2 regions of the Dorea formicigenerans genome follow, and region 2 is predicted to be linked to the other one. Evidence: predicted binding sites of a transcription regulator. Region 2 holds the regulator's gene; the other holds the start of a gene.
What was found. The regulator Rex, encoded in region 2, represses fermentation and respiration genes when NADH is low (regulators of the CRP and FNR family bind a similar motif). The targets are predictions, from matches to a motif close to ATTGTTAANTANTTAACAAT.

Region 1: NQ560_RS14525 (phosphoketolase family protein) is a predicted target of Rex. The motif match lies at 9,800-9,819, and genes of this name have one in related genera.

The regions. Positions count from the first base shown of each region.
Region 1 covers NZ_CP102279.1:2,976,905-2,993,719, forward strand. The annotation lists gene NQ560_RS14485 (ATP synthase subunit C) at 1-382, opposite strand, end outside; gene NQ560_RS14490 (V-type ATP synthase subunit I) at 395-2,332, opposite strand; gene NQ560_RS14495 (V0D/AC39 family V-type ATPase subunit) at 2,329-3,375, opposite strand; gene NQ560_RS14500 (hypothetical protein) at 3,469-3,780, opposite strand; gene NQ560_RS14505 (Rpn family recombination-promoting nuclease/putative transposase) at 4,302-5,189, opposite strand; gene NQ560_RS14510 (hypothetical protein) at 5,289-5,579, opposite strand; gene pheT (phenylalanine--tRNA ligase subunit beta) at 5,774-8,218, opposite strand; gene NQ560_RS14520 (phenylalanine--tRNA ligase subunit alpha) at 8,235-9,272, opposite strand; gene NQ560_RS14525 (phosphoketolase family protein) at 9,843-9,995, shown strand; gene NQ560_RS14530 (DUF6652 family protein) at 10,033-10,743, shown strand; gene NQ560_RS14535 (ATP-binding protein) at 10,752-12,053, opposite strand; gene NQ560_RS14540 (GNAT family N-acetyltransferase) at 12,484-12,957, opposite strand; gene NQ560_RS14545 (helix-turn-helix transcriptional regulator) at 13,058-13,939, opposite strand; gene atpC (ATP synthase F1 subunit epsilon) at 14,378-14,797, opposite strand; gene atpD (F0F1 ATP synthase subunit beta) at 14,812-16,212, opposite strand; gene atpG (ATP synthase F1 subunit gamma) at 16,221-16,815, opposite strand, start outside.
Region 2 covers NZ_CP102279.1:1,610,933-1,627,747, forward strand. The annotation lists gene alr (alanine racemase) at 1-732, opposite strand, end outside; gene NQ560_RS07960 (bifunctional ADP-dependent NAD(P)H-hydrate dehydratase/NAD(P)H-hydrate epimerase) at 736-2,250, opposite strand; gene NQ560_RS07965 (redox-sensing transcriptional repressor Rex) at 2,331-2,972, opposite strand; gene NQ560_RS07970 (ABC-F family ATP-binding cassette domain-containing protein) at 3,176-5,101, shown strand; gene NQ560_RS07975 (NUDIX hydrolase) at 5,116-5,619, opposite strand; gene NQ560_RS07980 (NADP-dependent isocitrate dehydrogenase) at 5,635-6,834, opposite strand; gene NQ560_RS07985 (GntR family transcriptional regulator) at 6,894-7,550, opposite strand; gene ilvA (threonine ammonia-lyase) at 7,887-9,101, opposite strand; gene ftsY (signal recognition particle-docking protein FtsY) at 9,095-10,042, opposite strand; gene smc (chromosome segregation protein SMC) at 10,164-13,724, opposite strand; gene rnc (ribonuclease III) at 13,732-14,427, opposite strand; gene acpP (acyl carrier protein) at 14,493-14,729, opposite strand; gene plsX (phosphate acyltransferase PlsX) at 14,764-15,786, opposite strand; gene NQ560_RS08020 (AEC family transporter) at 15,853-16,806, opposite strand.

The DNA.
Region 1 (16,815 bases), 1.4 Mb from region 2:
CACCTTCTGCCAGTCCTACGAAGATCAGTGACTTACCAAGTGCGCTGGAGTCCTCGCTGATTGCTCCAAGAGCGGCACTTGCTGCACTTGCTACGGCAATACCACCACCGACACAGGAAAGACCGGTTGACAGTGCGGCTGCGATATAACCAAATCCAGTTGCATTTGAAGCGGCTGCTGTTGTCTCTGCAGCGTATACCGGATCTCCGGAAAATAACATGATCGCTGCGATGGCAAATGCTCCAAAATAAAAGACAACATTTGCTCCAAGTGCACGTTTGTAACGTTTCTTACTTCTCTCTCCCTTAAGGAAATATCCAAATGGTACGATAATTCCAAGTACCAGTGCTGCCACCAGTAATAATTTTACAGTTAATGTCATGACTTCTTCCTCCTACTCGCTCTGTTTATGAAATGGTTTGAATTCTCTTCCTGTTCCTTTATAAAAACGGCTGAACATCTCGTAATATTCCAGACGCAGGACCTGGATACCAACTACCAGTCCTTCCAGTCCACAGACTATGATATTACCGATGACAAATATGATCCAGTTCGTGCTTCCCGCACTCGCTCCGGAGAGCATCAGTACAACTTCCATCATTGCCGCATGGCTCACTGCAAATGCTCCGATACGCACATAAGAAATGGTATTGGAGAAGTAGCTTAACATGGTCTCGAACAATTCAAAAAATGCCTGTACAAAGAACATGACCTTGCCGCCTTCCATTTTCTTATGACGTTTCTCTACCAGATTTCCAAGTGGCTCTTTAAATACAAAGAGGAGCACCGGAATTCCAAGGAAAATCACAAGCATTACATTTCCCGGAGTCTTGTGTCCGGTCATATAAAGTACTACTGTCAGTACCAGGAATCCATAAAATACAAGTCCTGCCACACCATTGGTGGAGAATAACATATTTTCCTTATCGTGGGCTTTCGCCGAATTGATAATATTGAAGATCATCACCAGAATATTCAGTGCCATACCAAATGCAATGGCAACGACGAATACGGTGTTAAGCTGCCCGATAAACGGCAGATTCGTCATTGCCGATACAGGCCTTAACCAGCGGGCTTCAATAATATCTTCAAATCCAAATATGCTTCCGAACATAAATCCGAAGAACATGGAAAAAATACCTGCAATGGAAATAATTCCTGCCAGATTGATCTTCTTTGTCAGATACAGGATTCCGCCAATTGCAAAGAGGCAGAAGCCCTGGCCAAGATCTCCGAACATGGCTCCGAATATAAATGTATAGGTCAGTGCCACGAACATGGTCGGGTCCATCTCATCGTGAGCCGGAAGTCCGTACATCTTGATAAACATTTCAAATGGTTTAAATACCTTCGGGTTCTCAAGCTTTGTCGGGGGATCACCAAAATACTGGTCACGCTCATCTTCGACCATGATACTAATCTTATCGTCATCCTGGGTCTCAGCAAGAAGCGCATCTACATCCTTTTCACTCATCCAGCCACATAAGATATAGAACTCATCCCTCTCATCCTCACTGGTCACTCTCGCTGCAAGTTTACGGATATCAAAGTTGTCCGCAAGCTCCTGCAGTCTCTTTCTCGCTCCCAGAAGCTTGGCTGCATTACGTTTCATAAGTGCTGTAATCTTATCCTCATCTGCGTCAATATCTTTTTGCACTGCTTCAATATCCTGATCCAGCTTCTCACACGCTTCTTTAGGAGTTCCGATGTAAGCATCTGTCACGTCAATTCTCTCAAAGTGCAGTGCCCGGAATGTGTTATCCGCTTTCGCAATATCCGCATTTGCCGCTATGTAACAGCCATAGACAAAACCTTTGTCTTTTCCAGCCTCCAGAAATATGGCATTCAGACTGTCAGCCAGATATTTTTCAAGACGTCTGTAATAGTCAAGCGAAATGCGTCCGAACCGTACCTGCATGTACTGATACTGCAATGCTTTATGAACATCCACTTTCAACGCAGAAAATGGTTTCAGGACATTTTCCTTTCCAAGCAATTCTTCCTTCTTGAGCTTCAGCCTTTCTCTGTCTTCCACAAGTCCCAGATAATCATGATTCAGATCCCGGATCAGCGCCAGCATATCATCCTTTGATCCTGACAGATCTGCCCGAATTTCCCCGTCCTCCGGCAGAAGCTGTGCGAACTGCTCTGCCTTTGCAAGCGGATCTCTGTACGGGTTCACTTCCACGAACGGCATGATATTTTCCGTCGTCTTAAGTTCTGTCACCGCATTTTCAATCTGCATCTCATATTTTGACAGATATTTCTCGCATACCCGGTCGATGTCATCTCTCGGACCGCTGATATTTAAGAATCTCATTTTTACAATCACTTGCTCTCACCTCCCAAGTATGTCAATATCTCCTGTCTGGTCAGTCCATAACGGATACACTCTAACGCTGTCGTCAGCTTGTCGATTTCCTGCTCCTTCAAGAATAAAAATGCGTGCATCGTTGCATCGGAGTAAGGATCCTTCTGCCTGTCAGATATATAGAGATCCCGTAAAATATCTTTGATACTCTTTTCTATGGACTGCCCCTCTTTCATGTGGACATGTGTTCCATAGTAAGTATTCTCAATCTGCTTTTTCATCTCTTCCACATTCGGTGCTTCCACGATTGCCTTAAATTCTTCCGTACTTAAATGAAAATGATATGGAAGCGTCAGTGCATAGATTTCTGCCGGAAGCATACGATAATACTGCTTCGCACGGTACACCCATTGAATGTTCATGAGATCCATCTTGATTCCCACATCTCTTGAAAAACGCTCTCTGGATTTTCCGGAGAATACCTTTCTTCCCCGCCTCCAGTAATTAGTAAAATAGTAAAGCTCCAGTGCCTGATCGTAGTCAAATAATGTCGCTGCCCCGGAATCCCGGATTGGTTTTAATGCTTCATAATACTCACTGCCACGTAAGTTATCCACAAGTTCGTCGATATTTGTGGAAGTTATCAACTTATCAATAGAAAGTTTTGAATATTTATCAAAAAATTCCTTCTTATAATCCAGGTCATAAGGCTTGTCATAATGGTTAAATACGATTCTCAGACAATAGTTGATCACACTGACTTCATACTTCTTCCAGTAAATCTTCAGAAATTTCTTCTGGTCGATTCCCGCAAACCGGAAGATTCTTGTGTAATCATTATACAGAGACTGATACAACATCTTCTCAATATCACCTCGATGAAGATGCGCCAGTTCCAACTGATCCATGTAGACTGCGTAGGCCGGTTTCGTCTTCAAAAATTCCACCACCTGCACAACATCCGTAAAACCGGAAATAGTCTCATAGTCAGCCTGTGTAAGAAGCTTTGCCTGCATTGCGCGGATTTTCGTCGTAAGTCCGCTGTATGCCATCACATTGCCCATTGTTCTCTTCCTCGCTATATTTCTTTTTGAAATGTCTGAAATTCTGATACCTGTGGTTTACTCCTCGCTTCACGCTCCCACTGGCATCTTATATTACACTTCTATTATATGACGCAAAATACCTTCTGCATAAACTGCATGGGCCGTCTCATATTCCTTTTCCAATGTCTGAACTGCCTCGTGATTCTTCTCACGCTGACTCTTCAGGAGTTCATCGACCTGCCGCTTTCCATCTTCCCGGATTCTGGTAAGTTCTGCCTGCGTCTTCTCATCCAGTTCTTTATCAAACTGATCTCTCTGCGCCTGAATCTCCTGCTCAACCTGACTCTTATCTTCTTCTGCCTTCGCCACAATACTGCGCGCAGTGTTCTCAATATCATCCAGTCTTTCAATCACAGATTTCATAAGCCGCCCCCTTCTTGTTATCTGTCTGACCAAAGCCACATATCATCACAGAACTCTCTAAAAAACTCGCACTTTTTTAATGATTTCTCAAAAAATATACTGAAATTCTAACAGTTTTCTATAATATGAAATATTTTAGAAAATAGCTCTAAATCAGAACGTTTATATTTAACTATAGTCTCTAAATTGCACAATTGTCAAGTAAGTTATGCCGATTTTTGTGTAATTTTTATACATTTCCGCCAAAGTGTATGGATATTTCATTAGTAAAAATCACAAGACTATTTTTGTATATACTAAGCGGTTCATCAATGTTGTATAAAGGAATGTTTTTCATCCTTAAAAATGTTTTTGCTGATTTTGCTACATAACCAACAAACCAACTTACCTTCTTTCTACTCCTAATAATTTCTCACATTAAATAAAACGAAGGAAACTCAAATCTGATTGGTTTCCTTCCTCACACTCTTTCATCTCTTATGCTCTTTTTATTTCTTTCTGCTCTTCCTGTATACCAAAAATTATTTACACAATTTTCTCACTTCTTCCACTGTCTTCTGTGCAATTGACGCAATCTGTTCTTCTGAAATCCCTGCCTTCCACATGGAACGAATCATTTCATTCTGACCTTCTTCTCTTCCAATCCGTTCACCTTCTTCTCTTCCAATCCTGGTCGCATAATGGAGCTGCGCATATTTGTCCCGTTTATACTTCAATCTCGTCTCATACTCCAGACGCTTCTTCTCGTCCGCACTGAGTCTGTCCAGTTCTTCATACGCTTCTCCAAAATACTCGTCCTGCTTTGCCATCTCTTTTAACTCCTTCCGGCTCTTTGCATTGAGAAATCGCATCCACCTTATGATTCCTTCTTCGTTCTGATCTTCCGGTGGTAACTTCCCCAATTCCAACACATGAATCTCCATGATATCTGTATAAATCTCTCCCGTTTTTGTATCGCAAAATGTAATTTTTCGATAGTACCTGTTATCCTCCGGGAAATGTACAAAATCCAGAATACTGACATGAATGCATTTCTGAATTTTGTCATAATCATCACCTTTATGAATCTGATCTGTGACCATCTTGCTTAAATAAAACACAATCCGTTTTTTCCAAAAATCAAATTCTGCCACCTGCATCTCAAAGTCTATCTGCGTGCCATCATGCATTTCAACTCGAACATCCAAAATTCCATATTTATCGTCTTCGTACTCTTTTCTGAGTATGGTCGGCAACAGTCTAGTCTCCTTGATTTCTTCTGGTCTTACTCCCAACAATGCTGCAATAATTCCTTTTCGCACCTTTTCATTTCTCATCAGTTCTTTGAAACAAAAATCTACGGTCGGAAGCATGATAAACTCGTCATCTGTACGGTTCTTTTGTACTTTAATTCCTGTTCTTTTTGACATATACTCTCCTCTCCGACAACTGTCTATAGTCTGAGAAAAGATTATCTATAGATATTTTACCATATATTAATAGTATATTCCAGTTGGAAATGCTAATCTTCAAATAACATCCTGTACCGCACCAGGTTCCCTTCCCAGCCTATATTCACTTGTCACACGTTCATCACTTTGGAATAACACCCGATACTCTGAGCCTCCGAAATGAATGAAATTAAATAGATACCTTTTGCAGATAACAAGAATCGCCATCTGCGTGACGTTAGAATAACACATATATGATAGTTTTGCAATAAATAAATCTGCAACTTTCGCACATAATAAAATCCATCTGCTGGTTTTCCAAACACCGTCCGGCTTTCCGAAAATTTCCGATACGCAAAATCCAGCCAACTGTTACTCAGATAATTGAGGAATTTGCAACATTTTGCGAGCATCATTAATCTGTAAGTGCACTGTCTGAGCCGCCCTTTGGCGAGTTTGCACGCACAGATTTAATAGATAGCGCAGCAAAATTTGTAAAAATTCATCATATCTGATGACAGCTGGCTGGATTATTATATTATATCGAATTATCTAACACATTTTTACTGAGTTCTCAGCTCTGCTCCCATCTTCTTCTGCAGCTTCTTCATAACCTGATTTGCTACACTTTCAATCTCCTGGGAAGTCAGTGTCTTCTCATTAGATCCGATGGTCAGTCTGATTGTCACAGATTTCTTGCCCTGTGGGATTTGTTTTCCACGGTACTCATCTACGAAATCTGCTTTCTTAAGGAACTCGCTGGCTTTCTTCTTGCCAAGAATTGCCTCATGCATATCACTCCATACTGCATTGGAGTCAAAGAGCATGGAAATGTCATATTCGTTCTCCGGATATGCTGCAAGGTGAGTGAATTTATTGGTTCTGGAAATGAGTGGTTTCAGTTTCAGAACATCTAATTCAAAGAGCATTACGGACAAGTTCTTGATTCCGCAGTCCATAGATGCCTTCTTAGCCAGAAGTCCCATATCACCAATCTTCTCATCTCCACGGTAAATGTTGAGCCATACTACATTGTCAGCCCATACTGGTTTCTCTTCTTTTCTGAACTCAAATGCTGCCTGATGTGTATAACGTGGCATATACTCCAGAACACCTTTTGCTTCCTGGAAGAGTTCTTTCACATCTTTCACACTGCTTGCAAATGCTCCGGCAATGTAGCGGCGCTGCTCTGGCAGTAACTCAGACTTGTCGTATGGTGAAGTATAGTTTGCATCATGGAATACCTGAGCTTCCTCAAAGATTGAGAAATCATTGAAGTAACGCTCATTCTTTGCAACTGCCTCGCAAATGTTCGGAAGCAGAGAAGCACGCAGGTAACTGAGATCCGGTGCCGGTGGTGTTGAAAGACGAAGCATTCCTTCTGTCGTCTGCATAATTGCATTCAGATATACATCATTTACCCAAGGATATGTGTAGATTTCCTGCATTCCACAACGAATTGCAAGGAACTCTTTCATATTTCTTACAAGATCCTGATCTTTCTGATTGATTGCACTGTCAAATGTTGTTGTAAATGATGTTGGCTCGAAATTGTCGTATCCATACATTCTGGCAACTTCTTCCATTACATCATCTTTAATGGAAATGTCACCTGTAGAACGCCATGTCGGAGCGATAACGTGCATGTCCTCACCATTGATCTGTACATCAAATCCAAGTTTTTCAAGCTTGCCCTGGATCTCATCATTTGTCAGATGCTTTCCAAGTCTCTTCTCAAGCCATACAAGGTTTACATCAATCTCAGCTCTCTTGAGTTTCTTTACATATTTATCACAGTAACCTGTCACTTTCATTTCCGGATACAGCTCTTTGAAATACTGCATGGAAAGTGCAAGTGCCTGGTCGCATCTCTCAGGATCGATAGCTTTTTCATATCTTGAAGAAGCTTCTGTACGGTTATCATAACGAAGTGCAGTTCTTCTGATTCCTGCTGCTTCAAAGTTTGCGACCTCAAGAATGACACGCTCTGTCTTAGGCAGGATAGAATCCTTTGCTCCACCCATAACACCGGCCAGTGCAACAGGTCCCTCGGAATCTGTAATTACAAGGTCATCTGTACAAAGAGAAAGCTCTTTGTCGTTCAGAAGAAGTAACTTCTCATTTTCTGCTGCATGTCTTACAACGATGTGATCAGAAATGTTATCTGCGTCAAATGCATGTGTCGGGTTACCAGTTGCAAGCATGACGTAGTTTGTAATGTCAACCAATGCATTGATTGGACGCATACCAACCTTCCAGATTCTACTCTGCATCTGATATGGTGCCTCTTTTACATTTACACCAGACATTTCTACTCCGATATATCTTGGACATCTGTCTGGATCAGCAATCTCTACATTAAAATCAGACTGTACATCTGTCTCAAATGGCTTGATCTCAGCTAATGGCAGATTGTATAATGCTGCAATCTCGCGAGCGATACCATAGTGTCCCCACAGATCCGGTCTGTTTGTCATTGATTTGTTATCAATCTCAAGAAGAACGTCGTTCAGATCAAGGGCATCTGCCAGAGTTGTTCCTGCCGGTACATCAAATGCGGACAGGTCAAGAATCTCTGCTTCCTGAGATGCCGGGAAGAGATCTCCCAGTCCAATCTCGTCAGATGCACAGATCATTCCGTAGGAAGCCACGCCACGAAGTTTAGACTTCTTGATCTCAACAGGCTCTCCCTCTCCATGCCAGCGGACAATTGCTCCCGGGCAGGATACGGCAACGCGCATACCTTTTTCCAGATTGATACCACCGCAGACGATGTCTTTGATTTCACCGTCACCGATGTCTACTTTGCAGACACGAAGTTTGTCTGCATTTGGATGTGGCTCGATATCCTCGATCACACCTACTACCATATGGTCAAAACGGTCTGCCAGGTACTCGACGTCCTCAACCTCAACAGTATCCATAGTCAGATCATATGCAAGCTGTTTCATATCCATATCTTCAGGGATATTTACAAAATCTTTAATCCATGATAATGATAATTTCATCTTTATTCTCCTCCGCTTATCTGAACTGTCTCAGGAATCTTAAATCGCCACTGTGGAACAATCTTACGTCATCCACACCGTAACGCATCATAACCAGTCTGTCCAGACCGATATTTACATAGAAACCTGTGTACTCATCCGGATCCAGTCCTGCTGCACGAAGTACATTTGGATGTGGGGATCCACCCGGCATAACCTCGATCCAGCCCACATGTTTACATACGCTGCAGCCTTTTCCGCCGCACACCTGACACTCCATGTCGATCTCAAATCCTGGCTCTACAAATGGGAAGAAACCGGAACGCATTCTTACCGGAACGTCTCTTCCGAATACTTTACTTAAAATGCTCTGGATCATAACTTTTCCGTCTGTGAACTTGATATCCTTATCCACAATCAGAGCCTCATACTGGAAAAATGCTCTCTCATGATGTGAATCTGTTGTCTCGTTACGATATACACGTCCCGGATATACAAAACGATACGGCGGTTTGTGTGTCTGCATATAACGGACACTTCCTCCTGTCAAATGTGGTCTCAGGCAAAGCTTTTCATTTGTGCTTCCACTGTCATGACCCTCCAGCCAGTATGTGTCCATACTCTCTCTTGCCGGATGATTCGGAGGAAAGTTCAGTTTATCAAATGCATATAACTCACTTGTGATGTCATCCTCCTGGAAAATCTCAAATCCCATAGAACGGAATGCATCGTTCAGGTCATAGCACATCTGTGTGATTGGGTGAAGTCCTCCGTTCGGCGGCAGGATTCCCGGTACAGAACAATCAAAGTCCGGTGAAACCTCAGAAGCTTTCAGCTTCAGCTCTGTTCTCTTAGAGTTGATCAGCTCTGTCACCTGATTCTTAGCCTGGTTGAGCACCTTTCCCATCTCCGGGCGAAGCGCTGCGTCAAGCTTCGGCATCTCCTTCATTAACATACTTAACGCACCCTGTTTTCCAACATATGCATTCTTCACATTCTGCAGTTCATTTTCATTTGCTGCTTCAGAAATCTTAGTTTTCACTTCTGATAAAATACTGTTGATTTTATCTTTCATCCTAATTCCCCTTTCTACTACTCTTTAAGTTCAGCGTCTCTTTTTATTTTAAGTTACTGTTCAGAGCTAACTTTCAAAATATTCCATATTTTGAAATTATGCTTAACTTTGGACGTAAACATTTTATTGAAAATAAAAAAAGCACCGCCACTTGTGATTAACAAGGGACGATGTTACTCGCGGTACCACCCTATTTCAGAGTCCTTATAACTCTGCACTCTTTTATGTGTATTCGATCTGCTACACGAACATCCAACTTAACGCACTTACTTTTGACAAATGCTTTTCATCAGAAGACTCCCATACTGAAATTTCCAAAAGGTTCGCGTGAAATGCTCTCAGCCGGTGACACTTCATCTCTGCTTCACTACATCTTCTGTACTTACATATGTTCATAGTCCAAAATCAAAAATATTATTGCATAAATTCATACATTTGTCAACGGTCGCATTTATCCATATCAGAACGTTATGATTCCAATGCAAAATTGCTATTTTACGTCTTATTTTCACTATGCTATGATGACACTAGTTAAAAAATCAACACATTATTGAAAGAAAGAGGTATATTATGGACGACAACAAAATGTGTCTTGAGAAACAGCCGTTATCTCAGGAAATGCTTGAAAAAATGAATGCCTACTGGCGTGCTGCCAACTATCTGTCAGCCGGTCAGCTCAATCTTCTGGACAATCCATTCCCCAAGAATTATAATCAAATATAGAAAGCAATGAAAAATCTCCCGAAAGGAGCCGATGCACATGAAAAAATCCGCTGACAAATTGGCAATTGCATATGTAATTATATTATCTCTGATTCCGGTACTTGCTCTTCCGAATCTTATATTCCAGAGCCATGTACTCGATGCGATTCCATATGATGCCTCCGCTCTCACTACGGAATTAGGATTTTTTCTGTCAAACCTGCCTGCTATCATTTACATTATGGTGCTTTATATTCTTGGAATCCTAAATATCTGGAAATCTTTTTCTTCCTATGAGGAAGGTGATTCCACTGCTCTTATAAACCGCATGCTCATACATAAGTACGGGCTTGTTGCGTTTTTCCTATACGACTTTATTCTGCTGTTCACCCTATATTTTTTCGCAGGTGCAGCACTGACATTCATGACCGGAGGTCTGATTATACCACTTATGCTCCCAATCATGAGTGTTATGATATTTTTCACTGTCATCGGATTCTGGCTCACAATCCTTCCGGGCTCATTTTACGCCCTGCAGGTAATCCGCATGACTTATAAAGCCGGAAAAATCAGCCTCGGAACGGCCCTCCTGCATGGTATCCTGCAGTTCTTCTTCCTGGCAGATGTCTTAAGCGCCATGTACCTTGCAGCCGTAAAATGGAAGCGCGCAAAGAAAAGCTCTATCGTAGTCGGAATTGTATATATTGTATGTGCAATTGGAACCGTTGTACTGGCAGTAGCAACCATTAAAGAATTTCAGGGATTATAATATTTTTCCTATAAAAATGGAACCATATAAACAGGAATACAAAAAATATCCTGTTCTTTACTTAAATCTTTTGTATACACTAAATATCTTTTTAAAATATGATTTGAATATTTTTCTGTAAATACGTCTAATGATTTATGCGTTTTATATCCTGATGATTTTACTTCCAAAGGAACTATTTTATTTTTCTTTGCCAGAATAAAATCTATCTCATAATTGTGTTTAGACTGTGTATTCATAATTGTATGATAAAATAATTCATTTCCATTGGCAGCCAGACATTGTGCCACTATATTTTCATACAAATATCCGAGATTTACGCTCAATTTATCATTGAGAAGCTTTTCGTATATTTCATTTTCCGTAAAATCTTTATCTTTAAACATAAGTGTTACGAACAAACCTGTATCACTTAAAAATATTTTATATCTGGACAAATCTCTTGTATTCGCCATTCCTGCACTTGGATCATTTGTGTTATAGGATATCAAAACAGTTTTAGAATCTTTCAACTCGGCAATAAGTTCCAAAATCTTATCCGGTTTTTCTCCGTTAAGTACACCACTTGCCTGAAAGCGAGACGCATTTTTATTTAACTGAGCCGGAATTGCATCGAAAAGCATTGCAAGTCTTCCTGTCGAATCAATTTTAGCAAAGTCACTTTCATACAGATTTAAAATGTCCCTTTTTACCTCATCGACTTTTCTAAAATTATTTGTGTTTATATATGCATCTACCGCCTGTGGCATTCCTCCTACCAGCATATATAATCGGAATTGCCGCAATTGCTTACGATTAAGAGCATCTCCTATTCCCTGATTCATTTCAAAGCATTTTTTCAGTAACGGAAAAGTCGCTTCATCACCGATTGCCCACAAAAATTCTTCATAATCCATTGGATACATACTGAGTTTTCTTTCTTCACTCGGTATCAGAATATCCTTAACATTCTTCTTTATGGAAATGAGCGATCCGGTTTCAATATAATCATATCTCCGGTCTTCAACCAACGCCTTAATTGCCTGTTGTGCCATTGGACATAACTGTACTTCGTCGAATATGATCACAGAATTCCGCTCATGCAAATCTACTTTATATTGCAATTGCAACTGCAAAAACAAATAATTAAGATCGGATATATCTTCAAAAAGTTCTTTAGTTTCTCTTGACACTCTTGAAAAATCAATTAATATATAACTTTTATATTCATTTTTAGCAAACGCTTCGAACACTGTCGATTTTCCAATTCGTCTGGCTCCCTCAATTAAAAGAGCTGTTTTTCCTTCCGATTCCTGCTTCCACTTTCGCATTTTTTATACAGTCATTTTACCACATCTCCACACTTTTTATATCTTCATTCTTTATTAGTTTACTCGCTAACAGTATACTTATATTGAACTTTTTATACTATCATGTTATACTACAATTGCTGCCACCCTCCAAGCGAAAGGAGGTGAAGTCTTATGCATGAAACTCTCATCACATTTTTTGTTTCTGTTATGGCAAGTATTGTTAGCTACTTTATTTGCAAATGGCTGGACAGAAACGACAGGCAGTAACAGCCTGAAAGGTATAAGCCACCTTACATAAACGGAATAAAAACTCCCGGAAGTCTCAACCACTTCCGGGAGTTTTGTTTTGCTCATGCATGAAATTCATCACATTTCTTAGCTGTTATTATCATATGCTTTATTTTCATAAAAGTCAACCTATAAGTATATATTTCCCATTAGTTTTTCTCTATCCCCACATCACGCCTGCAGTTTTTCTCATTCTGTCATACTCGCTTTTCCTCCTAAGTCCAACATATATAAAATGCTGTCTCTGTCCGACCTTTTCATAAAATCGATGTGATGCATGTGCAACGGACGGTGTATCCAGTATGATATACTGCACATTTGCCGCTTCTGCAAATTCGAGTAACTTCTTATATAAAGCAAGCCCGACTTTCTGTGAACGATACTCTTTCTTCACGAAGAATTTCTTCATGATTGCACAGTGGTTATCTTTCTTCATCAGTCCAAGCGTTCCGATTACCCTTCCCTGATCCAGCGCAATCCAGAACTCACCGCCATTTTTCTGATAGGAGTCATGAATTGTAAGCAAATCTGGCTGTTCCTCAAGAGACAGATTAATCTTCGATTCATTATTCTGAATATCTAAAATTAACGAAATAATCTCATCATATTTTCCACTGTATGTTTCAATCTGCATTACAAATTCCTCCCGTCTGTTACTTATTATACTATTCACATTTTTCTTCCAGTAATAAAAAATCATTACATCTTTTTGACAAACTTGTAGATTTTCATTTTTAACCTATACAAACAATTAATTCACTCTTGATTCCATTCAGTTCAATCACGTTGTCCGCCTCCGGCGCATCAAACCGTTCCACCTGCTGCCCGGCTTTTTCATAAGAAATGCTTGTTCCAATGCCCTTTGCAACTGCCTGGAAAATCGCCTCTTCTGGAACATGTATTTTTGATGTCGCAGACACCTGATTAATTGCGATCTCGCCGTTCAATGAATCGCACATAATCTCCATGTCAAGATTACAATCAACCTCCACCGAACCGACAACATTTTCCAAAATCAAATTTGTTGTCTTCACACCAAATTCCATATTTTCACATTCTATGGAACGGATTTCTACCGTTTCCGCATGAGCTTCACACTCAATCTTATCTATATACTGCACCGGAATCTGCACGAAAATATCAATTTCACTCTTCGCCATTGCTTCCGTGGCACCATTCTTTCGTTTTACATCTATATCAATTCGTTTCCGGATATCATCAATCTTAACCTTGAAATCATTCTGAAGAGTTGAAAATGTATTGGATCCCAGTCGGACCCGGATTTTCTCGCCCTCATATCCAGCCAGTATAAGCCACTTCGCCCCTTCCAGCTTCATATCATAATGCTTCGATTCATCAATATCATACTCCGTAATACTTTCATACAAGTACTCCGTCTCCACTACCTTTTTTGAATCTCTTTCATTTGAAAGTAGATCGTCTATGGAAATGTCAAACAGCATTGAAATCGCCATTATATTTTCAATATCTGGGATTCCCGCACCCGTCTCCCATTTTGTAACCGCCTGTCTCGATACACCAAGCTTCTCCGCCAACTGCTCCTGCGACATACCAGCCTGCTTGCGAAGCATCTTCACATTTTCTGCAAAAGTCATATCCATAATCTCCTTGTCTTTTCTTACCCGTTCGAGAGTCTTATCACAGAACTTAAGGTTGCTTCACAGACATATTTCTTATCCGAAACTATTTGTCTGGACAGCCTGCACTCTCTAAACATCTCCTAACAACTTACAGTATAGAAAACTGCACTTTACATCACAAGCACACAAAGATGTCATCAAAACATTTTCCTGCTACTTTGCGTAGCATCTCCCTTATTTCCCTATTTTATCATACCCACCTCGCGGTCGCCAAGGTCTTGAGCAAGCTCTGACTTTGACTCGTCAATAGCGCAGCAAAATCTTCCCCTTTCATTCACACTTTCCCCTTCACACAAACTTTAAACTTCCACTTACATAAAAATACAGCTACCGTTGGCAAATTATAGATTTCATTTTGCAAACGATAGCTGTATTTTATTATATATACGGAAGTTAAATTCTCGTATTCTTCTCCCTTGACACCTTCAACCGGTTCATGGCTCTTGCCAGGGATGCTTTCGTGTGATAGTATTCCTGGATACTCTGCTTCTGCCGAAGTTTTTCTTCCATGACTTCACGCCGTTCTTCTGCTCTTCTGGCGTCAATTTCTTCCGGTTTTTCAGCGGTCTGTACCAGCATGGTAACACGGTTGTTAACAACCTCAAGGAATCCGGTTCCAACGGCAAGTGTCTCCCACGTTCCGTCTTCCAGCTGCATCTTCGCTTCACCGACTTCGATTGCTATGATCATGTTCTCATGATCTGCCAGAATTCCCATCTGACCGCCGTCGGCTGCAGGTACAATCACCTTCTGGCATCGTCCGTTATACGCCACGCGGTCACTGGCTATGACTTTCAACCAAAATGTTTTCATAGTTTACGCACCTCTTACTCTCCGTCTTTCAGTGTCTTTGCTTTCTCGATAACTTCGTCGATCGTTCCGACATTGAAGAAGGCTGCCTCCGGATATTCATCCATTTCTCCGTCGATGATCATTTTGAATCCACGGATTGTCTCTTTCAGTGGTACATATTTTCCAGGAATTCCTGTAAATGTCTCAGCTACGAAGAATGGCTGTGACAGGAATTTCTGAATCTTTCTTGCTCTCATAACCGTTGCTTTATCTTCATCGGACAGCTCTTCCATACCAAGAATGGCAATAATGTCCTGAAGTTCTTTGTACTTCTGAAGAATCTCTGTTACCTGGTTGGCTACTTTATAATGCTCTTCACCTACGATGTCTGCCTCCAGGATACGTGAGTTAGACTCCAACGGATCTACAGCCGGGTAAATTCCCTGCTCAACAACCTTACGTGAAAGTACGGTTGTTGCATCCAGATGTGCAAATGTTGTTGCCGGTGCAGGGTCTGTTAAGTCGTCGGCCGGTACATAGACTGCCTGAACGGACGTGACAGAACCATTCTTTGTAGAAGCAATACGCTCCTGTAATTCACCCATTTCTGTTGCCAGTGTCGGCTGATAACCTACGGCTGATGGCATACGTCCAAGCAGGGCGGAAACTTCAGATCCAGCCTGTGTGAATCGGAAAATGTTATCAATAAAGAGCAACACGTTCTGATGTTCTTTATCACGGAAATACTCAGCCATTGTAAGTCCTGTCTCAGCGACACGCATACGAGCTCCAGGCGGCTCGTTCATCTGACCAAATACCAAAGCGGTCTTCTCAAGTACGCCAGACGCTTTCATCTCTGTCCAGAGGTCATTTCCTTCACGGGAACGCTCTCCGACACCTGTAAAGATAGAATATCCACCATGCTCTGTTGCTACATTTCGGATCAACTCCTGAATCAGTACAGTCTTACCAACTCCGGCTCCTCCGAACAGACCAATCTTACCACCTTTTGCATATGGTGCAAGAAGGTCGATGACCTTGATACCTGTCTCAAGGATCTCGACAGCAGGACTCTGCTCTTCAAATGTAGGCGCCTGTCTGTGGATTTCCCAGCGCTCTGCATCTTTCTCTATTTCTTTTCCATCATCGATGGTCTGACCAAGCACATTGAACAGACGTCCAAGTGTCTGATCTCCAACTGGAACTTTGATACCGCTTCCAGTTGCACGGACTTCCATATCTTTGTGAAGTCCTTCACTTGCAGCCAGCATCAGACAACGTACTTCGCTGTTTCCCAGATGCTGTGCAACTTCCATAATACAAGTCTTGTCTCCGTTATCTACCTCAAGGGCATCTTTGATATTCGGAAGCTCTCCGTCTTCAAATAAAACATCGACAACAGGACCCATGACCTGTACAATTCGTCCTTTATTCATATCTGTTCTCACTTCCTTTTCCGTTTCTGTGCCTTCGCACCTGCGCATACCTCTGTGATTTCCTGCGTAATGGCTGCCTGTCTTGCCCGGTTATAAGCAATAGACAAATCTTTGATAATTGCCTCAGCACTGTCTGTCGCTGACTTCATAGCCGTCATTCTGGCATTATGCTCACTTGCATACGCCTCGACCAAACAACCGTAAATCATTCCGGTTACATAATTCGGTACGATATTGTCCATGACGCTCTCGACAGACGGATATAGCTGAATCGCCTCACGCCTTAAGTTTGCCGGAATGCTGTCCTCTCCGAATGCACTTCTCTCAAGCGGAAGCAGCTTTACAGTCTCCACCTCAGATACCATAGAATTCTCCATTCGCGTATAGACAGCATACACTTCGTCCAGCTCGCCATTATTAAACTGTTCCATCAATGTCTCAGAAATAATTCTGGCTCTGCTCAGGTTCGGTTTCTGCACAGTATATTGGAAATTTTGTTCAATCTCATGTCCCTGACTTACAAAATAATGTCTTCCAAGCTCACCTACGACAAACAATTTGTGGTGTCCCGGCATTTTCATGATTTCCTCTTCTGCTTTTTCT
Region 2 (16,815 bases):
TAACGGAACATTCTTTTTTTCTACCTCCTCGGAAGGATACAATCCATAAATGGATATTCCGGCACGTACCAGATCCATGTTCGCTTTCTTAATATCAATGATACCGGCACTATTTGAGCAGTGGTAAATCGGAAATGTGACACCTCGCTTTTTAAGTTCATCACGCATATAGTTGTATTTTCCAATCTGAACATCTGTATATGCCTTGTCTGTTTCATCTGCTTTTGCAAAATGTGTGAACATTCCTTCTAATTTAAGTCCCGGCATTTTTGAAATTTCTTCAATTGCATCTACACTGTCTTCATGAATCTGGAAACCAAGTCTTGACATTCCGGTATCCAGCTTAATATGAATATATGCATCTTTTCCCATTTTGACCGCAAGATTCGAAACTCCTTTCGCCATTTCTACTGTGTAAGTGGTCATCCGGACTTCATTTTCAATCATTGCTTCCCACTGATCCGGGAAAATGCATCCAAGCACAAGAATTGGTTTTTTTATTTCATTTTTTCTCAAGACGACAGCTTCGTCCAGTGTTGCAACCGCGTAGCCCCAGATATAGTCTACCGGTTCCAGTAACCGGGCAATCTGGACTGCACCATGTCCGTATCCATCTGTTTTGATAACTGCGATCATCTGTACTCCATCTTTGATATTTGCTTTCATCATCTGGAAATTATAAAAAATTGCATCCAGATCCACTCGTTCACATACTCTGCTGTATTGTTTCATAATCTAGTTTTCCTCCTGTATCGTCATGGCTGTTCCTGCCTTTTGTGCAAGTTCCCTTGCGAGAAGACTGTATGCGCCTTGTTCCTTCTCTATAATCTCACCAGCTCTTCCGTGAATATAAACACCGAGAAGCGCTGCTTCCCATTCAGAAAGTCCCTGTGCGAGATACGATGCGATAATGCCTGCCAGCACATCCCCGGATCCGGCTTTTGCCATAGCCGCACAGCCGGATAGATTTACCGCTACCCGCTCTCTCGGCTTTGCAATGGTTGTTCTGGAATCCTTCAGTACACAGGTAACGTCATATTCTTTAACAAATGTACGAAGTGCTGCAATACGATCTTTTTTTACTTCAGCAATCTTCAAACCGCTGATCCGTTCAAATTCTTTCATGTGCGGTGTAAAGATAAAATGTTCACAATCTGCACCACACAGATAATCCATATGTTCAGACAAAATATTGAGTCCGTCTGCATCTATGACACAAGGTTTCTTTGTATATGCAATGGTTTCTTTTAAAATCTTCCTTGCAGTCTTCTTTGTTCCAAGTCCGGAACCTATAGCTACGACATCTGCCCAGTCGATCAAGCGATGTAGTTCATTGACATCATATTTTTCATAAGTTGTAATAATCGCTTCCGGGATCTGGCTCTGTAAGATCACGAGATTCTCTTTAGCAGTATAGATCTGCACCAGCCCGGTACCTGTCCTGTAAGCTGCAAGTGCGCCAAGATATGCAGCACCTGACATACCTTTGCTTCCGGTGATCATAAGAAGCTTTCCGTAAGTTCCTTTATTGGAGTCCGCATTTCGTTTCGGAAGAAGTGCTGCATAATCACTGCCCTCCAGTGTACAAACTGTTTCCTCATCTCTTTCCAGTGGAAGTGATACAATTCCGATATCCTCGGATACACAGATTCCTGCATAACTTCTTCCCGGATCAAGTACAAGACCAACTTTCGTCTCCTGAATTGTCACAGTATAGTCTGCACGCACTGCAGTTCCTAATACATTTCCTGTAGTTGCGCAAATTCCGGAAGGAATATCCACGGACATACGGACTGCATCAGACTGATTCACACACTCTATAATCTGTGCATATCTGCCTCCAACCTCCCGGCAAAGTCCAACTCCAAAAATTGCATCGATAATTAAAGTATACGGTTCACTTTCAAATGCTTCTTGCTCAAACTGCTCCTTAAACTGTGCCCCTGTATTTTTCAACTGTTCTATCTGATGGGCAGTCTCTGGTGTGCAGTGATTTCTGTTTCCGACCAGAACTGCTGTTACGTCACACCCTTCCCATGCAAACATTCTGGCAATCGCAAAGCCGTCCCCGCCATTATTTCCAGAACCACAGAGGACACATATTTTATTTAAATTAATTTTCCAGTCTTTAATGTGATCTACACATGCTCTGGCAGCCCGTTCCATAAGTTCCAGGGATGGGATTTTAAGTTCATTTATCGTAAATGAATCTGCCGTTTTCATCTGTTTAGCATCTGGCAAATATCTCATAGTTTTGATTCCTCCTGATAGAAAGAAACGTGCAAAGCCAGGATGCTATCTGAACAAACCTGTCTTTACACGTTATCTCCTTAATTATGTTCTTCCTTGTAGCGGCATATATTATATGACAGCCTCATCAGACTCTCGGATAAATGTACATTCTCAACAATCACACTTTCCGGGAGATTCAGATCTGTATGTGCAAAATTCCATATTCCGTGAACATTGTGTTCTGCCAGAAATTTTGCAACTTTGATTGACTCATCCTTTGGAATCGTCAATGCTGCAATATCGATACTGTTCTCATCTACAAATTTCGGAAGCTCGTCCATCATCTGAATTGGAACACCACGAACTTCCTGCCCGTCAAGCTCCGGATTGATATCAAACAATCCTTTTAAGATAAATCCACGCTTTTCAAATGACGCATAGTTCGCAAGTGCACGCCCCAAATTACCAGCACCAATAATAATAATATTATGATCCTGTTCCAATCCAAGAATTTTTCCGATTTCTGAGTACAGATATTTTACATTATAGCCATATCCCTGTTGTCCGAATCCGCCAAAATTGTTAAGATCCTGACGAATCTGGGAAGCTGTGACTTTCATTCTTTTACTAAGCTCATTGGAAGAGATTCGTTCTACTCCCTGCTCGATTAGCTCCCCAAGGTATCTATAATATCTGGGTAATCTACGGATAACTGCCTGTGAAATTCCCCTGTTTTGCATGATCCGTACCTCCTTCCTTCAAAAATTTCTACTCATTATTATAGGCAATCGTTAGTATAATGTCAAACTTTTTAGTTGTTTTTTGTAGTATTTTCGTTATAATAGTATAAGATGATGCCAAAATTATGCGGTCGCAGCGCCGGACGCAGCCCTGCGGCATCTTTATTTCTCAAAATCACAGGATTTTTATCAAGGAGGATAGGATGATACTTGCATGTCACAATATCGAAAAAGCCTTTGGAGAAGAAGTAATTGTCTCCGGCGGCTCCTTTCATATAGAAGACCACGAAAAAGCAGCTCTCGTAGGACCGAACGGTGCCGGAAAGACAACACTTCTTAAGATGATCGTTGGTGAGATACAGGCGGACGGCGGCAATGTTGTTCTGACACGCGGCAAGACGATGGGATATCTGGCACAGCATCAGGATATGAATAATGACCATACGATCTATCAAGAGGTGCGCACAGCAAAAGCCGATATTCTCGACATGGAGCGGCAGATTCGTGAGATCGAACAGGAAATGAAGCATTTAAGCGGAGAACGTCTGGAAGAACGTATGAATACATACCAGCGGCTTACAGCAGCATTCGAACGTGAAAATGGATACGCCTGCGAAAGTGAGATCACTGGTGTTTTAAAAGGACTTGGATTTACAGAAGAAGAATTCGCAAAACCGGTCGCGACTTTATCCGGAGGTCAGAAAACCCGTGTCTCTCTCGGAAAACTGCTCCTCACAAAGCCGGATATTCTGCTTTTGGACGAGCCAACCAACCATTTGGATTTAAATTCCATCTCATGGCTGGAAACTTATCTTCTGAATTATCCCGGTGCAGTACTGATTGTCTCTCATGACCGGTATTTTCTGAACCGGGTTGTAACAAAAGTCGTCGAGATCGAACTGGGCAAGCTTACCACTTTCATGGGCAATTATACAGATTACGCCAAGAAAAAGGAAATGCTCCGTGAAGCCAGAATGAAAGAATATCTGAACCAGCAGCAGGAAATTAAGCATCAGGAAGCGGTCATTGAAAAGCTCCGCTCCTTCAACCGTGAAAAATCCATCAAGCGTGCAGAAAGCCGTGAAAAGATGCTGGATAAGATGACCCCGGTTGAAAAACCGATGGAACTGCATACAGATATGCACTTAACACTGGAACCTTCCTGTGTCAGCGGTAATGATGTCTTAATTGTCGAGCATTTAAGCAAGGCATTTCCACCACAGATTTTATTTGAAAATGTCAGCTTCGAAATCAAGCGAGGGGAACATGTCGCGATCATTGGAGACAATGGAACCGGAAAAACAACAATCCTTAAGATTTTAAATCAGGTACTTAAAGCTGATTCTGGAAGTTTCCGTCTCGGTTCTAATGTAAAGATTGGTTATTACGATCAGGAACATCACGTTCTGCATATGGAAAAAACTATTTTCCAGGAGATTTCCGATGACTATCCTAATCTTAATAACACGCAGATCCGTAAAGTGCTGGCAGCATTTTTATTTACCGGAGATGATGTATTTAAACTTATTAGTGACTTAAGCGGTGGCGAACGTGGACGCGTGTCCCTTGCAAAGCTGATGCTTTCTGAAGCGAACTTCCTGATTCTCGATGAGCCGACCAACCATCTGGATATTACATCAAAAGAGATTCTGGAACATGCACTGAATAATTACACAGGAACGGTTCTTTATGTTTCACACGACCGTTACTTTATCAATCAGACTGCAACACGTATCATGGATCTTGTTAATCATACGTTTGTAAATTATATTGGAAATTATGATTATTATCTTGAGAAAAAAGAAGAACTGACAGCCGCATATTCCAATACGTCTCGCTTAGAAAATAATTCCTCTTCTGCAGCTGCTGACTTGGCCTCCGATTCAAAGTTAAGCTGGCAGGAACAAAAAGAAGCTCAGGCAAAAGAACGGAAACGCGCTAATGAATTCAAAAAGACAGAAGAACGGATTGGTGTTCTGGAAGATAGAAGTGCTGAAATTGATACTCTAATGTCGCAGGAGGAAGTTTATACGAATTCAGTAAAATGTCAGGAACTTGCAAAAGAACATGCAGAAATTGACGCTGAACTTGAAACTTTATATGAAAAATGGGAAGAGCTGGCCGAATAAGCCAGCTCATTTTTCTACTCTTCAAAAACACGTTTGATACTATCATAATGCAGGAAGATTCCTTCGTCAGCCAGAGCCTTGATCTCATCAGCTGTTGCAATCTTATATCCTGCAGTCTCTTCTGTCTGAAGATGCAGGTCTTCTTCTTTAAAATCCTTCTCAAAACGATAGACATCTACAAAATAATTGTCGCCTTCTCCAGGATTTTCTCTGTGATAGGTAAACATATAACCGCCCACACAGCCATTTACATCCAATCCTGTTTCTTCCAGTACCTCACGACGTACCGCTTCCTCGGAGCTTTCACCTGCCTGTGCAGCGCCTCCGGAAACTTCCCACCAGCCTGGTGCCCATGCCTTTGTCAGAACGCGGCGGGTAATCAGATATTTCCCATCTGGACGGCGGATCACACCTAACACTGTCAAGTGATACTCATCCTCTTTCAGGCACCAGTCATTGCGCTTCATTTTTCGCCCGGTCAGCTGTTTGTTTTTATCATAAATATCCCAGTATTCCATGCATTTCAACTCTTTCTATACTAACTTTTCAGCAATCGCTTTAATAAAGTCTTCACTGTTTAACACTGTTGGATTCGGAAGTGTTGTGATAAGAGCCAGATCTTTTGTCATCTTTCCTTCCTCAATTGTATCAATCGTTGCCTTCTCTAATTTATCTGCAAAATCCATCAGCTCCTGATTTTGATCCAGTTCACCACGTTTACGAAGAGCTCCGCTCCATGCAAAGATTGTTGCAACAGAGTTAGTAGAAGTTTCTTCGCCTTTCAAATGCTTGTAATAATGACGCTGTACTGTACCGTGAGCAGCTTCATACTCGTAATATCCTTCTGGTGATACAAGCACGGATGTCATCATGGCAAGAGAACCAAATGCAGAAGAAATCATATCGCTCATAACATCTCCATCATAGTTCTTGCATGCCCAGATGTAGCCTCCTTCAGATTTCATAACACGCGCTACAGCATCGTCGATCAATGTGTAGAAATATTCGATACCGGCTTCATCGAATTTTTCTTTATATTCTGAATCAAAGATTTCCTGGAAAATGTCTTTGAATGTGTGGTCATATTTCTTAGAAATTGTATCTTTTGTTGCGAACCAGAGATCCTGCTTTGTGTCTAATGCGTAATTGAAGCAGCTTCTGGCAAAGCTCTCGATAGAACCACAGAGGTTATGAATTCCCTGAGCAACCCCTGGTCCGTCATATTTGTGGACAAGTTCTTTGATCTGTGTTCCATCATCTCCTGTATACACAAGCTCTACCTTTCCAGGTCCAGGAACTTTGATTTCTGTATTTTTATATACATCACCATAAGCATGTCTTGCAATGGTAATTGGCTTTTTCCAATTTTTAACGCATGGCTCGATTCCTTTTACAACGATCGGTGCACGGAATACCGTTCCATCTAAAATTGCACGGATGGTACCATTCGGGCTTTTCCACATTTCCTTCAGATTATACTCTGGCATACGCGCAGCATTCGGTGTAATTGTTGCACATTTTACTGCTACTTTGTACTTCTTTGTTGCTTCTGCGGAATCAAATGTAACCTGATCATTCGTCTCATTACGATGTTCAAGTCCAAGATCATAGTAATCTGTATTTAACTCAATAAATGGATTCAGAAGATGTTCTTTGATCATCTTCCAGAGAATTCTTGTCATCTCATCTCCATCCATCTCTACAATTGGTGTTGTCATTTTAATTTTCGCCATGTCTTTGTCCTCCTGCCACTATATAAACTTTACTTATATGATTCTTACAATTTGAAACATTAATCTTCAATTTCGATATGAAGATTTTCCATTACATGCATGATGTGCAGATTTGCAAGTCTTTCCGCTTCATCAGCATCCCCTTTTTTGATTGCTTCCAAAATTGCCTTGTGCTCCTCGATGGACTTCTCAGCCCGGTTTTTTGCGCCTACAGACAACATACGTGCCATCTTTACATATTTATGAAAGTCCGATAACGTATGTTCCATAATCCGGCTGTTGGATGCTTCATATAGAACATGATGGAATTTACCGTCAAGATCTGACACCTGAACAACTTTGTCCTTATCCTTTTTCAAATGAAACTCAGATAAAAGAACAATTTCTTCCAGCTGCTCAATCTGTTCTGGAGTGATATGCTCTGTCGCCCATCTGGCGCACATACCTTCCAATATAGAACGAATCATGTAAATATCCTGAACGTCTTTCGGCGTAATACCTGTTACATAGGCTCCTTTATTAGGAATAATCTTTACAAGTCCTTCCAGTTCCAGTTGCCTAAGTGCCTCACGGACCGGAGTCCTGCTGACTCCCATCTCCTCACCGATTGTAATCTCCCTAAGTTCATCACAATCCTTATAGACACCGGATAAAATATCCTCCCTCAATTTTTCAAATACCCTTCCTCTAAGAGAACGGTCCTGATACTCTTCCATAATTTTAACCTTCTTCGTGACCTCCTGGAATCTTTCTGATACTAAAAAGTCACCTTTCTTTTTATATAATGCACTTCGTGTATAATTGTATACAATCCAATCTCATATGTCAAGAGACAAAACAAAAATCCTTCAAAAATCCCATAGCAAAAAGAGAAAACCCGAAACTTTTTTTGAATCTTGCTCTTTCTGGTTTTCTCTTCTATGATATTTTTATTCAAGAATGCCGAGGCATTCTTGCTGCAAGGTGCGCGTCATGCAATTGCATGACATACTTCTACTGCGCACCTCTGCAATCCTGCCGGAGGCTATATCAGCTGGGGGATTGACTCCCAGCTAATATAATTTTGCACCGATCTCTCTTGGCCGGAATCCTTTTTCTTCCAGAGCTTTCATAATCTGGTTCTTATGCTCTGTACCGTAAGCTTCCATTGTAATACGAAGCTCCACAGCAGCATTACGGTTGGTGCTAACGAACTGGTTATGTTCCAGTTTAATAACATTTCCCTGGGCATCAGCAATCGTCTGAGCAACAAGCGCAAGCTGTCCCGGTTTATCCGGAAGTAATACAGATGCCGAAAAGATACGGTCTCTCTGAATCAGTCCATGCTGTACAATGGAAGACATTGTGATAACATCCATGTTGCCTCCACTTAAAATTGCAACCGCCTTCTTTCCTTTCAAATCTAACTGCTTGAGTGCTGCAACTGTCAGCAGTCCGGAATTCTCAACAATCATTTTATGATTTTCGACCATATCGAGGAAAGCTCCGACAAGCTCATCATCTTCTACAGTCAGCATCTGGTCGATGTTCTTCTTTGCATACTCGAAAATGCGGTCTCCGACACGTTTTACTGCAGTACCGTCTGCTATGGTATTTGCACTGTCCAATGTAACCGGCTCGCCAGAAGCAAGTGCCATTGTCATACTTGGCGCAGCAGCAGGCTCAACACCAATCACTTTAATCTTTGGATTCAACATTTTTGCAAGTGTAGATACACCTGTAATCAATCCGCCGCCACCAACTGGCGCAAGAATATAATCGACGGTCGGAAGCTCCTGCACAATTTCCATTGCAATACTTCCCTGACCTGCTACGATGTCCAGATCATCAAACGGATGCACAAATGTACTTCCGCGCTCCTGGGCCAGTTTTTCGGCATACGCACAGGAATCATCATAGACATCTCCGTAAAGAATCACCTCTGCGCCGTAGCTTTTTGTACGATTTACTTTGATCAATGGTGTTACTGTCGGCATAACGATTGTAGCCTTACATCCGAATTTCTGTGCTGCGTATGCAACACCCTGTGCATGGTTTCCGGCTGATGCAGCCACCAGTCCTTTTGCTCTTGCCTCTTCAGACATTGTGCTGATCTTATAATATGCGCCACGCACTTTATAAGCTCCTGTATACTGCATATTTTCCGGCTTCAGATAAACCTTACCACCCGTCTGCTGGCTTAAGTTTTCACTGTATACCAGTTTCGTCGGAAGAGTTACGTTTTTTACAATTTCGCTTGCCTCTTCAAATTTTTCTAATGTTAACATACTTCATGCTCTCCTTTTACATCAAACAATGCATTTACAAATGTATCAGAATTAAATTTCTGCAAATCGTCAATCGTCTCGCCGACACCGATATATTTTACCGGAATACCAAGTTCCGCCTGGATTGCAACTGCAATACCACCTTTTGCAGTTCCATCCATTTTTGTCAGGATAACACCTGTAATATCAGCCACTTCATTAAATTCCTTTGCCTGAGCAAGTGCATTCTGACCTGTTGTGGCATCTAGCACTACCAGTGTCTCACGATATGCGTCCGGAAATTCACGGTCAATGATTTTATTCATTTTACGAAGCTCTTCCATCAGGTTCTTCTTATTGTGAAGCCGTCCGGCAGTATCAATCAAAAGTACATCGGCATGTCTTGCCTTGGCAGCTGCAACTGCGTCATAGACTACGGCTGCAGGATCAGAACCTTCCTGGCCTCCGATCAATTCTGCTTGTGCACGGTTCGCCCACTCTTTCAACTGCTCTCCCGCTGCAGCACGAAATGTATCTGCGGCAGCCAGCACAACTTTTTTATTCTGACTGCGGAGTTTTCCAGCTAATTTACCAATCGTAGTTGTCTTTCCGACACCATTCACTCCAATGACCATGACCACCGAAGTTCTCTCTTCAAATTCATAAGCAGCTTCTCCGACGTCCATCTGCTCTTTGATGCTGTCAATCAGGATTTGTCTGCATTCAACAGGTTCTTTGATATGCTGGGTTTTTACCTTTTCTCTTAATTTGTCCAGAATATCATAAGTTGCCTGAACTCCGAGATCGCCCATGATGAGGACTTCCTCCAGTTCTTCATAAAAGTCCTCATCAATATGTGTAAATCCGTTAAAAATACTGTCCATGCCGGACACAATATTATCTCTTGTCTTTGTGAGACCATCGACAAGTCGTCTGAAAAAACCTTTCTTTTCTTCTGCCATACTTTTACTCCTTTCAAGGCCGGCCCCCTGCCATTCAAGAATGCCGAGGCATTCTTGCTGCGAGGTGCGCGTCATGCAATTGCATGACATACTTCTACGTTCTATCTTACCTGCACTTTCTCTAATCGTCCAGTTCATCTTCCAGAAGACTGACGGACACAAGTGTCGAAATTCCTTTTTCCTGCATGGTGATTCCGTACAGACGGTCTGCCGCAGTCATTGTACCTCGTCTGTGCGTAATGACAATGAACTGTGTATTCTTTGTAAGCTTATGCAGATACTGTGCAAAACGGTCAACATTGCTATCGTCCAGTGCTGCCTCAATCTCGTCAAGCAGACAGAACGGGGACGGCTTGAGATTCTGAATTGCAAATAATAATGAGATTGCTGTCAGAGCCTTCTCTCCACCAGATAACTGCATCATATTCTGCAGTTTCTTTCCAGGCGGCTGAGCAATAATACGAATTCCTGCTTCCAGAACATCTTCATCGTCCATCAGTTCCAGTGTACCTTTTCCGCCTCCAAACAATTGCTTGAATACATGGTCGAATTCCTGACAAATGTGTGCGAACTGCTCTGTGAACTGCTTTCGCATCGCTTCGTCCAATTCTGCGATAACTTTTTCCAGTGTTGCTTCTGCTTCCACGAGATCATCATGCTGCGTCTTTAAGAACTCATATCGCTCCGATACATTTTTATAGTCCTCAATGGCATTGACATTAACATTTCCCAAAGCGCGTATTTCTCCTTTTAATTCCTGAATACGCTTTTTCATCTTCGCAACATCCGTTAAATTTTCATTCCTAAGTTCCATCGCACGATTATAAGTGAGTTCATACTCTTCCCACATATAATTGATCTGCTTCTCGGCAGCTTCTTCATAACTGTTTTTCTGACTCTCCAGACGGAAGATTTCTTTATCCAGATCAGAAATCTGCCTGGAGAGGTCTTCACGCTTCTGTAAGAATTCTTTATGGCGCTGGTTCAGATCTTCACGTGTCTTCTTCGCCTTTTCAATCTCATCCTGAATTTCCACAAATAATTCTCCGGAATTCTCAATCGTCTGGCGCAATTCCTGAATCTGAGATTCTTTTTCCTCGATTTCTCTGCTTGTACCGCCTTTACTTGCTTCCAGCCCCTTCAACTCTTCGCGGAATTTTTGCATCTCTTCCTGAATACGTTCTGCATTTTCCATTACGAACAGAACCTTTTGTTCTGTAGCAGCACAGGATAAATGTGCATTTTCCGAAGCCTGCTGCTGTAATATTTCCTGATGTTTCAGATCATCTAACTTTGTCTGCCCTTCTTCAATCTGTTTATTCAGGTCACGTTCTAACTGTTCAGACGTATCCAGCTCCACATTGATGGACTGCTGATTATCCATGATGTCACTGATCTCCTGATCCAGTTGCTGTGTCTCTTTCTGAATTTCCAGCGCAGTCTGATTCGCTGCTTCGATCTTACTCTTTGCCTGATCGGCATTCATCTTCGCTGTATTTTGGCGGACATATGCTTTCTGTAGTAGATCTTTGATCTGTTCGATTTTATCATAGTAACCGGAACGATTGTTTTTCAGCTCCGCGATCTCCTGCTCTGTCTTTGCTACATCAGCACGGAGTTTTTGGACAGCCTGCTCCAGTTCTTCTATCTCACGGCGTCTGCTTAAAAGGTTGCTGGAATTCTTGAATGCTCCACCAGTCATAGAACCGCCCGGATTGATCAGATCACCTTCCAGCGTTACAATTCGAATAGACTGCCTGTATTTTCTTGCAATGGCAAGTCCGTGATCAATATGATCGACAACCAGTGTTCTGCCAAGCAGAGAGCCTGCCAGTTCCAGGTACTTGTCTTCCACCATAACAAGAGTGTCTGCAAGACCGATAACCCCTTCTTCATTCAATGCCTGTGGCTGAGCGATTCCTCCATGGGAACGGATCTGCGTCAGTGGGAGAAATGTTGCACGACCGAATTTATTCTTTTTCAAAAATTCAATCATACGTTTTGCTGTCTGTTCGTTATCTGTAACAATATTCTGGATACTGCCGCCAAGAGCCGTCTCAATGGCTGTCTCATATTTTTTTTCTACTTTAATAATATCTGCAACAACACCTAACAGCCCTTTTTCATGACTGCGGTTATCCATAACACGCTTAATACTGTTACCGTATCCGTCGTAGCGTTCAGTCATATTTCTAAGAGACTCCAGGCGTGAATGCTCTCTGTGGTAAGCACTCTGACTTGCACGGATCTGCTCATTTTTTTCATTTAGAGACTTTTGAAGTTCCTGAATCTGTGATTCATAGTTCTTCTTCTCTTCTGCAAAGGAAATAATCTGATCTGATACTTCTTTTAATTCCGCATAAAATGTCTCATATTGTTCTTTCTGAAGACCGGCTTCACTTTGCGCACCAAAATATCTCTGGTTCAGTCCGGATTTCCGCACCTGGATCTGTTCCATCATAGTATCGAACTTCTGGATCTGAGCTTTTGTGGATGCACGGTTTCCGAGAATTTCCCGAATATCATTCTGGTTCTTTTCAATATCAGAACTAAGACTTGCAATACGGATCTGAAGCTTGTTCAGATTCTCTTTTTCAAGTGTTTCTGCTTTTCGGCCGGAATCTAATTCTGCCTGGAGTCTTGTCTGATCCGAAATCAGAGTACCAAGCTGTTCCTCACGCTCAGAAAGTTCCCGTTCAATGGACTGGGCACGATTCGCGTAATGCTCATCATTCATTCTGGCACTGTGGATCTGCTCCTTCAAAAGAGCAATCTGATTCTCCAACTGTTGTTTTAACATGCTTGTCTCAGTAAGCTTGCGATTATAAGTCTCAATAGACGCGTCCATCGTATCGACTTGTTCTTCAATACTTTCATATTCCTGCTTTGTATCTTCATACAAGCGGTTTGCTTCTCCCATCTGAGCCTTTGTCAGATTATCTTTTGCTTCCACATCCCGGATCTGCTCTTTCAGGCGGTCTGCTTCTAACAGAAACATATTGATATCATAAGTCTTCAGTTCTTCTTTTTTCTTCAGATATTCTCTTGCTTTCTCAGACTGCCGTTCCAATGGGCCGACCTGCTTCTCAAGCTCCGAAAGAATATCATTGACACGGATCAGATTCTGCTGTTCCTCTTCCAGCTTCTTCACAGACATACTCTTACGTCTTTTGAATTTTACAATACCGGCAGCCTCATCAAACAACTCTCGCCGCTCTTCCGGTTTACCACTTAAGATCTTGTCAATCTGTCCCTGTCCGATAATGGAGTATCCTTCTTTACCGATACCTGTATCATAAAATAATTCATTAATATCTTTCAGCCTGCATGCACTGCCATTGATCAGATATTCACTTTCACCAGAACGGTATAACTTTCTTGTTACCGTAACTTCTTCGAAATCAATCGCAAGTTTATGATCTGAATTATCCAATGTGATTGCTACAGACGCATAGCTTAACGGTTTACGGTTCTCTGTACCGGAAAAGATAACATCTTGCATTGTGCCGCCTCGAAGCTGCTTGACACGCTGTTCACCAAGTACCCACCGCACCGCATCGGCTACATTACTCTTACCACTTCCATTTGGTCCGACAATTCCTGTAATACCGTTGTGAAAATCGAATTTTATCTTATTTGCAAAGGACTTAAACCCCTGCACTTCTATGCTTTTTAAATACATACAACACCTACTTTATATTCTTTTTGCGGAGCATCAGAATGGTCTTGTAGGCAGCTTCCTGTTCTGCGCTCTTTTTTGTACGTCCTTTTCCGATTCCATAGACCTGTTCTCCGATCTGAAGTTCGACCTGGAAAGTTTTATCGTGATCTGGTCCCTCTTCCCCAACCAGATGGTAAGAAAGTTCTTCTTTAAAATGTGCCTGCACAATTTCCTGCAGGATAGTCTTGCTATCATAAAAGAGCTTTTTATTCTCCAGGTCTTTTAAAATGAATCGGTTGATAAACTCTTTTGCATTAGCAAAACCACCGTCTACATAGATTGCACCAATCAGTGCCTCCATAGCATCAGAAGTAACAGATTCTCTCTTCCTTCCTCCTGTTGCATCCTCTCCTTTTCCAAGAAGCAGATATTCTCCAAGTTCAATCTCCCGTGCACAAAATGCGAGTGCCGGTTCGCAGACCATGCTGGCGCGGGTCTTTGTTAATTCTCCTTCCGGAGTTGTCGGATGTTCAAAAAATAAAAATTCACTGGACACAAGTTCCAGTACTGCATCACCCAGGAATTCCAGGCGCTCATTACATTCATACTTCGGAAGATGCTCTTCATTCACATAGGAGCTGTGACTCATCGCCTTCTTAAGAAGCGCAAAATCCTGAAATGTATATCCGATTCTATGTTCTAGTTCTTTTAAATTTCTCTTCATGTTCATTCTCCTATAGTCAGAAAGAGAGAAAGCCCTTTTTTCCGGACTTTCTCACTTATAATATCTTAGTTGTTTCCAGTTGCATTCTGGATCTGCTCAACAGCATCTCCTACCGTCACGATCTTCTCAGCATCTTCATCACTGATTTCAAGTTCAAACTCATCCTCTATAGCTGTAACAATCTGGAATACATCCAAGGAATCTGCGTCCAGATCATCCTTGAATGTAGAATCCATTGTAATTTTGTCCTCGTCAACATCACAGACCTCTGCAATAATTTTTTTCAGTTTTTCAAACTCCATAATTACGTCTCCTTTTGCTTGTTTGTTCATTCTATTATTCAGCGGCAGCTTCTTCCGCCTGAATACTTGCTTTGATTTTCTCACTGATATTCTGTTGTTTAAATGTGACACACTGAATGATCGTATTCGTCACTTCTTTTGCTTTCGCACTTCCATGGGTCTTAACTACAAGACCGTTCAGTCCCAGAAGCGGAGCTCCACCGTACTCTGTAGCATCGAATGTCTTCAAAGTCGTCTTAAGCGCCGGTTTTACAAGCAACGCGCCAATCTTGCTTCGAAGAGTGGACATCATACCGCCTTTGATCTTATCGACAAGAACAGCCCCCAGTCCTTCATAAAGCTTTAAGATCACATTTCCCACAAATGCTTCACAGACAATTACATCTGCCTGGCCATGTGGAATCTCTCTCGCCTCCACACTTCCGATAAAATTAATTCCCGGAAGTTCTTTTAACTGTGGAAATGTGTCTTTGACTAGTGCATTGCCCTTCTCTTCTTCCGCACCGATATTCACGATACCTACTTTCGGATCCTTTATACCAAGAACATTCTCCATATAGATGGACCCCATCTTGGCAAACTGAAGAAGATGTGCCGGTCTGGCGTCTACATTCGCACCACAGTCAATCAAAAGAGAAACTCCTTTTTCCGTTGGAATAAGCGGAGCTAATGGCGCACGGTCAACACCTTTGATTCTGCCAACGATCACCTGTCCGCCCACAAGAATCGCTCCTGAACTTCCTGCAGATACAAAAGCATCTGCTTTTCCCTCTTTTACAAGCTTCATCCCGACTACGATGGAAGAATCTTTCTTCCTGCGTATAGCATGTACCGGCGGCTCTGCTGTCTCGATCACTTCTGTCGCATTCACAATCTCGATCTGCTCTGGATTGTAGGTCTTGCCTTCCAGACCTTTTCTTATGACGTCTTCAATACCGACCAGAATGACTTTTACATTCTTTTCCTTGGAAATGGCATCAATTGCGCCGTCAATCATTGCAGCCGGAGCATTATCTCCACCCATAGCATCCAGTACTACTGTTGTAATTTCTGACATGATATTTCCTCCTGTCTCTACTGGTAATATTCTACTAAACATCACCGGAAAAATCAACACGTATCTTTACAACATGACAATCAATGCAGCTGTGATCAGTCCGATACTGATCAGCATCGAAATGGAATTAATTGTACTGGAAAGCTCATAATCTTCTCCCAGAGCATCTGTATAAGCCGGGCAGGCGCTGGCAATCGGGCTTAAAAATGCAAGAACAAGCGCTTGTCTGATCTGCAGTGGGAATGGCAGATAGAAAAAAGCAATCGCAGCAAATGATATGGTCACTGCATAACGCGTGAACAAAATCCGGATCACATGACTGATTCCATCTTTTTTAATATTCAGTTTGAATCCGACCCCAATCATCAGCATCGCCGTAAATGCATTGGCATTGGAGCCAATCTGTGTAACCGACAATACAAGTCTGGGAATCGGAATCCCTAGAATCAGAACGATCAACATCCCAAAATAAACAAGAAACGGAGTGGATCTACTCAATGCCCGCCCCATAGTCTTCAGCGAATTTTTTAACTGCGTTTTGGTATCTGTCTCTGTCCCCGGCATTCTATGTATAGAGTTTTTAAATACTTCCGCAACTGCCTTTGCCCCACCGTTACAATAAAAAGCATTTCCCATATCAAATAATGTGATGCCAAGAAGACTGAGCGGCTCTAAAAAGCTCTGTGCAAACGGCAGGCAGAAATTTCCAATATTGTATCCTGACAAATTCAAAATATTAAACGGAATATTCTCTTTTTTTCCTGTCATTCTCGATGTAAAAAACGCAATAAACATCATAAGAATTCCAACAAAAAGACTTAGTACTGTCACTGTTAAAAGCGAAATCTGAAAATCTACTTTTGAAAATGAATAGATAATTGCACATGGCAACGTGATATTTAACAAAATTTTTGCAAGTGTACGGAAATCCTGTTCATGAAAAAATCCGACTTTCTTCAGAAAAACTCCAAGTGCAATAATAAGCAGATACGCTGCTGCGCGGTATAAAATGTCATTCATAATCTGTCC